3 regions of the Janthinobacterium sp. J1-1 genome follow, and region 3 is predicted to be linked to each of the others. Evidence: predicted binding sites of a transcription regulator. Region 3 holds the regulator's gene; each other region holds the start of a gene.
What was found. Region 3 encodes sigma-54, which starts transcription at its own class of promoters, with help from an activator protein. Its sites were predicted from a motif close to TGGCANGNAANCTGCTTT; they were not measured.
Positions count from the first base shown of each region.

Region 1: a site for sigma-54 is predicted at 1,049-1,066, ahead of Q8L25_RS20410 (circularly permuted type 2 ATP-grasp protein). Genes of this name have one in related genera too.
Region 2: a site for sigma-54 is predicted at 1,283-1,300, ahead of Q8L25_RS05955 (methanol/ethanol family PQQ-dependent dehydrogenase). Genes of this name have one in related genera too.

Region 1 is NZ_CP132339.1:4,483,233-4,485,433, forward strand. Features, by position in the region: gene Q8L25_RS20410 (circularly permuted type 2 ATP-grasp protein) at 1-1,011, opposite strand, end outside; gene Q8L25_RS20415 (HAMP domain-containing sensor histidine kinase) at 1,179-2,201, opposite strand, start outside.
Region 2 is NZ_CP132339.1:1,315,154-1,317,354, forward strand. Features, by position in the region: gene Q8L25_RS05955 (methanol/ethanol family PQQ-dependent dehydrogenase) at 1-1,223, opposite strand, end outside; gene Q8L25_RS05960 (high-potential iron-sulfur protein) at 1,485-1,805, shown strand; gene pedF (cytochrome c-550 PedF) at 1,859-2,201, opposite strand, start outside.
Region 3 is NZ_CP132339.1:829,282-831,482, reverse strand. Features, by position in the region: gene hpf (ribosome hibernation-promoting factor, HPF/YfiA family) at 1-130, opposite strand, end outside; gene Q8L25_RS03725 (RNA polymerase factor sigma-54) at 199-1,677, opposite strand; gene lptB (LPS export ABC transporter ATP-binding protein) at 1,682-2,201, opposite strand, start outside.

The sequences.
Region 1 (2,201 bases), 3.1 Mb from region 3:
TTCCGACAGGTAGAACTTGATCATGTCGGGCACGAACGGGTAGATCGACTTGTCGTCGGCCACGCCGGTACCGATCGCATTGGCCAGGGTAACCCTGCCGGCGCGGTATACCGACAGCAGGCCGGGCACGCCCAGCGAGGAGTCCGAGCGGAATGCCAGCGGATCGAGGAAATCGTCGTCGACGCGGCGGTAGATCACGTCCACCCGTTTCGGCCCGCGCGTGGTGCGCATGTAGACGGAATTGTCGTTGACGAACAGATCCTTGCCTTCGACCAGTTCCACGCCCATCTGCTGGGCCAGGAAGGCATGTTCGAAATAGGCCGAGTTGTACATGCCCGGCGTCATCACCACCACGGTCGGGTCGTCGACGCCCATCGGCGCCACCGAACGCAGGTTGTCGAGCAGCATGTCGGGATAATGGTCGACCGGGGCGATGCGGTTGCGCGCGAACAGTTCCGGGAACAGCCGCATCATCATCTTGCGGTCTTCCAGCATGTAGGACACGCCGGACGGCACGCGCAGATTGTCTTCCAGCACATAGAATTCGCCCTGGCCGGCGCGCACGATATCGACGCCGGCGATATGCGCATAGATATCGGATGCGACCGAGATGCCCTGCATTTCCGGGCGATATTGCGCGTTCTTGTAGATCTGCTCGGCGGGGACGATGCCGGCCTTGATGATGTTCTGTTCATGATAGATATCATGGATGAACATGTTCAGGGCCTTGACCCGCTGCACCAGGCCGGTTTGCATCTGCGCCCATTCGTCGGCGGGAATAATCCGGGGAATCGTGTCGAACGGAATCAGGCGTTCCGTGCCGGCATCGTCGCCATACACGGCGAACGTGATGCCCACGCGGCGAAACGTCAGGTCGGCCTCGGCCCGCTTGCGGGCGATGGTCTCCGGCGATTGCTGCTCCAGCCATTGATGGAATTCACGATAATGTTCACGCACCTTGCTTTCGGTGCCCAAGCCATCCGCCGTCATTTCATTGAAAAAATTCGCCATATTATGATTTCCCCTAGAGCCTGGTTGTAACATTACCTCAGCACGAAGCGTGCCAGAGAGAATATGACAGAAAAGACCATAATTAATGCACCATTGTGTGCGCTGCACCGCATTGGTGCGCCGGGAATGGCAAGACGGGCGGTATTGGGGCTGCCGCAGGCCGGAAATCAGGCGGCTGGGTGGACGTAGGGACGGCAGTCGACGGGCAGGTCGAGGATGAAGGAAGTGCCGCTGGCGGGAGCGCTGTCGACGGCGATGCTGCCGCCATGGCTTTCTGCCACATTCTGGACATAGGGCAGGCCGATGCCCCAGCCCGGTGCGGGCGCATGGTTGTCGCGCCGCAGATAATCGAAGATGCGCGTCATCTGCTCTTCGGCGATGGCCGGTCCGCTGTTGTGCACGGTCACGATCACGCGCCCGTGCGCCTGTTCCAGCCGCAACTCGATGACGCCGTCATCGCCGTACTTGACGGCATTGCCGAGCAGGTTTTCCAGCGCGCGGCGCAGCGAATTTTCACACCACCAGCCCGTGATGCCGGCGCCGGCCACCTGGCATTTGCCCGGCTGCTGCAGATTGACCTGGGCGCAGACCGACTGCGCCAGCGGCAGCAGGTCGAATTGCGACAGCGCTAGCGGCAACTGCTGGCCCCGGTGATAGCTGAGCGTGTCGAGCAATTCCTCGATCATGGTGTCGAGCCGCTTGCCATGGTCGACGATGCGCTGCGTCAGCTCCGCCACCTTGTCCGGCTCCAGCCCGGCCTGGCGTTGCAGCAATTGCGCGCTGATCAGTATCACCGACAGCGGATTGCGCATGTCATGCGACAGGCCGGCGGCGATGCGGCGCTGGAAACTTTCGTGCATGGCCGTGAATTCGCGTATCGCGTCGCGGATGGCGATGTCGATCGAGGCGTGCAGGATGGCCCAGTCGCCGCGCCGCAAGGGCAGGCCGGCCGCCAGCGCCGCCTCGGCAAAGCAGTCGCGGAAGATCTGGTATTCCTGGATCACCTGTTCCGGGCCGTAGCTGGTCATGCGCGCCCGTTCATTGCCATGCACGGCGGGCACATTGCTGTTGCTGGCGGCGGTCTGGCGCGGGTTGCCCGCTGACAGCGCCTCGGCCAGGTGGTCGAAAAAAGCCGGCAAGGTATCGATCAGTATCGGCGGCAGCAATTGCGCCGCGCCGCGCACGCTGGC
Region 2 (2,201 bases), 490 kb from region 3:
ATGCTGGTGGCCCAGTTGATGCCGTCGACAAAAGGCCAGGCATTGATCAATGACGTCGGCTTGTTCGGATAGCCGGCGCCCAGGGCCAGTTTCGTGCGGTCGGTTACATAGAAATAGCCATTGCGGTCGGCGTGCGCGGAGGCCTTGACCAGCTTGCCCGTTTTGGCGTCCTTGTAGTCGAACAGCACCACCGAGTTATTGCCCGAAAAATCCCAGGCGTCGTTCGGCGTGTGCTGGTAAAAGCCTTTCAGCTCGCCCGTGCTGGCGTCGACATAGGCCTGGCCCGAGGTGAACAGGCTGTCCCAGTTGCGCGGGTCGTCGCCTTCCTTGGTGCGCTCCCAGGTATTCCAGGGCGCGGGGTTGCCGGCGCCGATGACGATGGTGTTGGTCTCCGGGTCGAACGACGCCGTCTGCCATGGCGCGCCGCCGCCGTGTTCCCACGCTTCGCGCAGCTTGCCGTCCTTGTCGCGCGGCCAGCTGGGCGCCTTGGCGTCGCCGGTCGGCGTGCCCGGTTTGCCGTCGGTGCGGCCCACATGGCCTTCGACCAGCGGCCGCGCCCATACTTCCGCGCCGGTGTCCGGATCGCGCGCGAACAGCCAGCCCTGGGCGCCGAATTCATCGCCCGAGTTACCGTGTATGAGCAGCACGCGGCCGCCTTTTTCGCGGATCACGAACGGCGCGCCCGTCATCGTGTAGCCCAGCTTCTGGTCGCCGAATTTCTCGTTCCACATCACCTTGCCGGTGTTCTTGTTCAGGGCCACCATGCGCGCGTCCAGCGTGCCGAAATAGACCTTGTCGCCATAGATGGCCGGGCCCCGGTTGACCACATCGCAGCACGGGCGGATATCGTCGGGCAGCCGGTGTTCATAGGCCCACAACTGCTTGCCGGTCTTGGCGTCCAGCGCGTAAATGCGCGAGTACGAGGCCGTCACATAGATGATGCCATCATGGACCAGCGCCTGCGCTTCCTGGCCGCGCTGCTTTTCGCCACCGAACGAGAAGGTCCAGGCAGGCACGATCTGATCGACATTCTTCGTGTTGATTTTTTTCGCCAGGCTGTGGCGCTGCGCTTTCAGGCCCAGGCCGTAACTGAGCACATTGGCGGTGCCCTTGTCGGCGTTGGCGATATCGTCCCAGGTGACCTTGGCGTCGGCCGCCGAGACGGCGCCGGCGATCAGGGCGAGGATGGCGAAAGCGATTGGACGTGGAAATACTGGCTGCATGCTGGTCTCCCTTGCTGGTTTTTATGGTTGGTCATGCGACGTGGTCGCTGATGACCAATTGAGCAACATGCATGCCAGGCTTTTTTCATGGCGCTGGTGGTGGCGTGTGCGCCGTCCTGCCACAGTCCTGGACGCCGCGTTGTCCTGTTTTGCAACAGGGTGGGCGGGCCGCCCGTGGCAGGCAGCTGCTGGCACAAGGGTTGCTGAAGCAGGGAACAAGGCCGTCTTGCGCCTTCTTGATAACGACAACAGGAGACCACCATGCATCAAGCACCACGCCGCCATTTTCTTTGCCAGCTGCTCGCCGTCGGCGGCATGGGCGCAGCCTCGCTCGCCGGCGCACAATCGACCGCGCCGAAAGTCGACGAGGACAGCGACCAGGCCAAGGCGCTCGGCTACCGCCACGATACGAACACGGTTGATAGCAAAAAATACCCGCAACACAAGCCGGCACAGCACTGTGCCAACTGTTCTTTCTTCCAAGGGAAAAAGGACGATGCCTGGGCGGGGTGCGCCATGTTCGGCCGCAAGCAGATTGCCGGGCCGGGCTGGTGCCTGGCGTGGGCCAAGCTTCCTGGTTAGAGCATAAAAAAGGCGCTGCCACGGCAGCGCCTCCCGGTGATGGATGGGCGGCCTTACAACGGCATCTCGCGCCGTGTTTCCAGGTAGGCCTTTACCGCCCAGATCGCCTCCTGGCTGAATACCCCCTCGAATGGCGGCATGTAGACGGCGCCATTGCGCGAGCGGCCATGGCGCACCGTGTCCAGCACATATTGATCGATCTCCTGCGCACAACCATCTTTTTTCTTGGCGTCGGGCAAGGCCGCACAGTCATTGTCGAGCTTGCGCAAGTCCGGCGCCATGCCGCCCGAGACGGCTTCCAGCCCGTGGCAGCGGGCGCAGTTCTGGGTGTAGGCGGCGCTGCCGATCCGTATCGCTTCCGCATTGTTACGGTATGGGTTTTCCGTGCGCCACTCG
Region 3 (2,201 bases):
CGACGGTCAGAATCACGGCAATATCGATAACGTGATCGAAATGGCGTTTCACGCGCTCCAGTTTGGTTTGTACGTATTCACGGATGGCTGGTGTCACTTCGAGATGATGTCCGCTGATGGTGAGATTCATACACACTCCTAAAGATGATCGGGTTCGTGCGGTGTCCATCGTTCCGGCCCGCAGAGGAACCGAAAAAACTACAAAGACTTACGCAGACTCACTGGCGGAATTTTCAACGCTTCCCGGTATTTGGCAACAGTACGTCGCGCAATCACCATGCCTTGTTCCCCCAGCATGTCCGCAATCTTACTGTCGGATAAAGGATTTTTAGGGTTCTCTGCTCCTGTCAATTGCACGATCAAGGCCCGTATCGCCGTCGATGACGCCTCCCCTCCTGCTTCGGTGGCGACGTGGCTGCCAAAGAAATACTTCAACTCAAACATTCCATGCGGGGTCAGCATGTACTTTTGGGTTGTTACCCGCGAGATAGTACTCTCGTGTAAACCCAGTGTATCAGCTATTTCGCGAAGCACAAGTGGCCGCATGGCAACTGCGCCGTGCGAGAAAAAATCCTTTTGCCGTTCCACGATCGCCTGCGCCACGCGCAGGATGGTGTCGAAGCGCTGGCGCATGTTCTTGATCAGCCACTTGGCTTCCTGCAACTGCGCACCCATGCCGCCTTCGCCCTTGCCCTGCTTGAGCAGGTTGGCGTACATGGCGTTCACGCGCAGGCGCGGCATGACGTCATTGTTGAGCGATACCTGCCAGCCATTGCGGGCCCGCTTGACCACCACGTCCGGCACCACGTAATCGGACACGTCGGAAGCGAACACGGCGCCCGGATGCGGGTTGCACAAGCGAATCACGGTCTGTGCTTCGCGCAAGTCTTCATCGTCGCAGTCGAGGGCTTTCTTGAGCTTGTTGAAGTCGCGCTGGGCGAACCAGGTCAGGTGTTTCTCGACGATGTTCAAGGCCATGCGCCGCGTCACCAGCGCCACCTGCGGCAAGCGTTTGATCTGCAGCGCCAGGCATTCGGACGCATTGCGCGCACCCACGCCGGCAGGGTCGAAACTTTGCAGCAGCGACAGCGCCGTGCGCAGCTCATCCGCATCGACTTCCAGTTCTTCCGGCAGGCGCGCCAGGATATCGTCGAGCGGCTCTTCCAGGTAGCCATTGTCGTCGAGCGCATCGATGATCAATTCCACCAGCGCGCGGTCGCGCAGCTCCAGCACGGTCACGCGCATCTGTTCCATCAGGTGTTCGCGCAAGGTGCAGTGATGGGCCTCCAGTTGCGGACGGGAATCCTCGTCATCGGGCGCCTTGCCGCGGCTGGCCTCGTTCCAGTCGCTGTCGCCGCCCTCGGACGCGGCCGTGCTCTCGCCGCCATCGCCGTCAAACGACTCCGCTTCGGCGGCTGGCGCCGGCGCTTCCTGGCCCGGCGGCGCCGGTGGCGCTTCGCCGGGGGCGGCGGTCGAACTCAGGGCGCCATCGGACAGCAGGCGCAGCGAGCGGTCGAGCGGATCGTCGAGCCGTTCCAGCAAGGGATTATCGGTCAGCAATTGCTCCAGCTCCTGGTGCAATTCCAGCGTGGACAGTTGCAGCAGGCGTATCGATTGCTGTAATTGCGGCGTCAGTGCCAGGTGCTGCGAGGTGCGCAGTTGCAGGGATTGTTTCATTGGCTTACATGCGGAAGTGTTCGCCCAGATACACCCGGCGTACCGACTCGTTGGCGATGATGTCGTCGGGCCGGCCCGACGCCAGCACCGAGCCCTGGTTGATGATGTAGGCGCGGTCGCAGATGCCCAGCGTTTCGCGCACATTATGGTCGGTGATCAGCACGCCGATATTGCGTTCCTTCAAAAACCGCACGATGCGCTGGATTTCGATCACGGCGATCGGATCGACGCCGGCGAACGGTTCGTCGAGCAGCACGAAACGCGGGTCGGTGGCCAGCGCGCGGGCGATTTCCACGCGGCGCCGCTCGCCGCCCGACAGCGACAGCGCCTGGTTTTCGCGCAGCTTTTCAATTTGCAAGTCGGCCAGCAGTTTGTCGAGGCGTTCTTCGATTTCGGCCTTTTTCAGGGGCCGGCCGTCGACTGTCTGGATTTCCAGCACGGCGCGGATATTGTCTTCCACCGTCAGCTTGCGAAACACCGACGCTTCCTGCGGCAGGTAGGACAGGCCCATCTGCGCGCGGCGG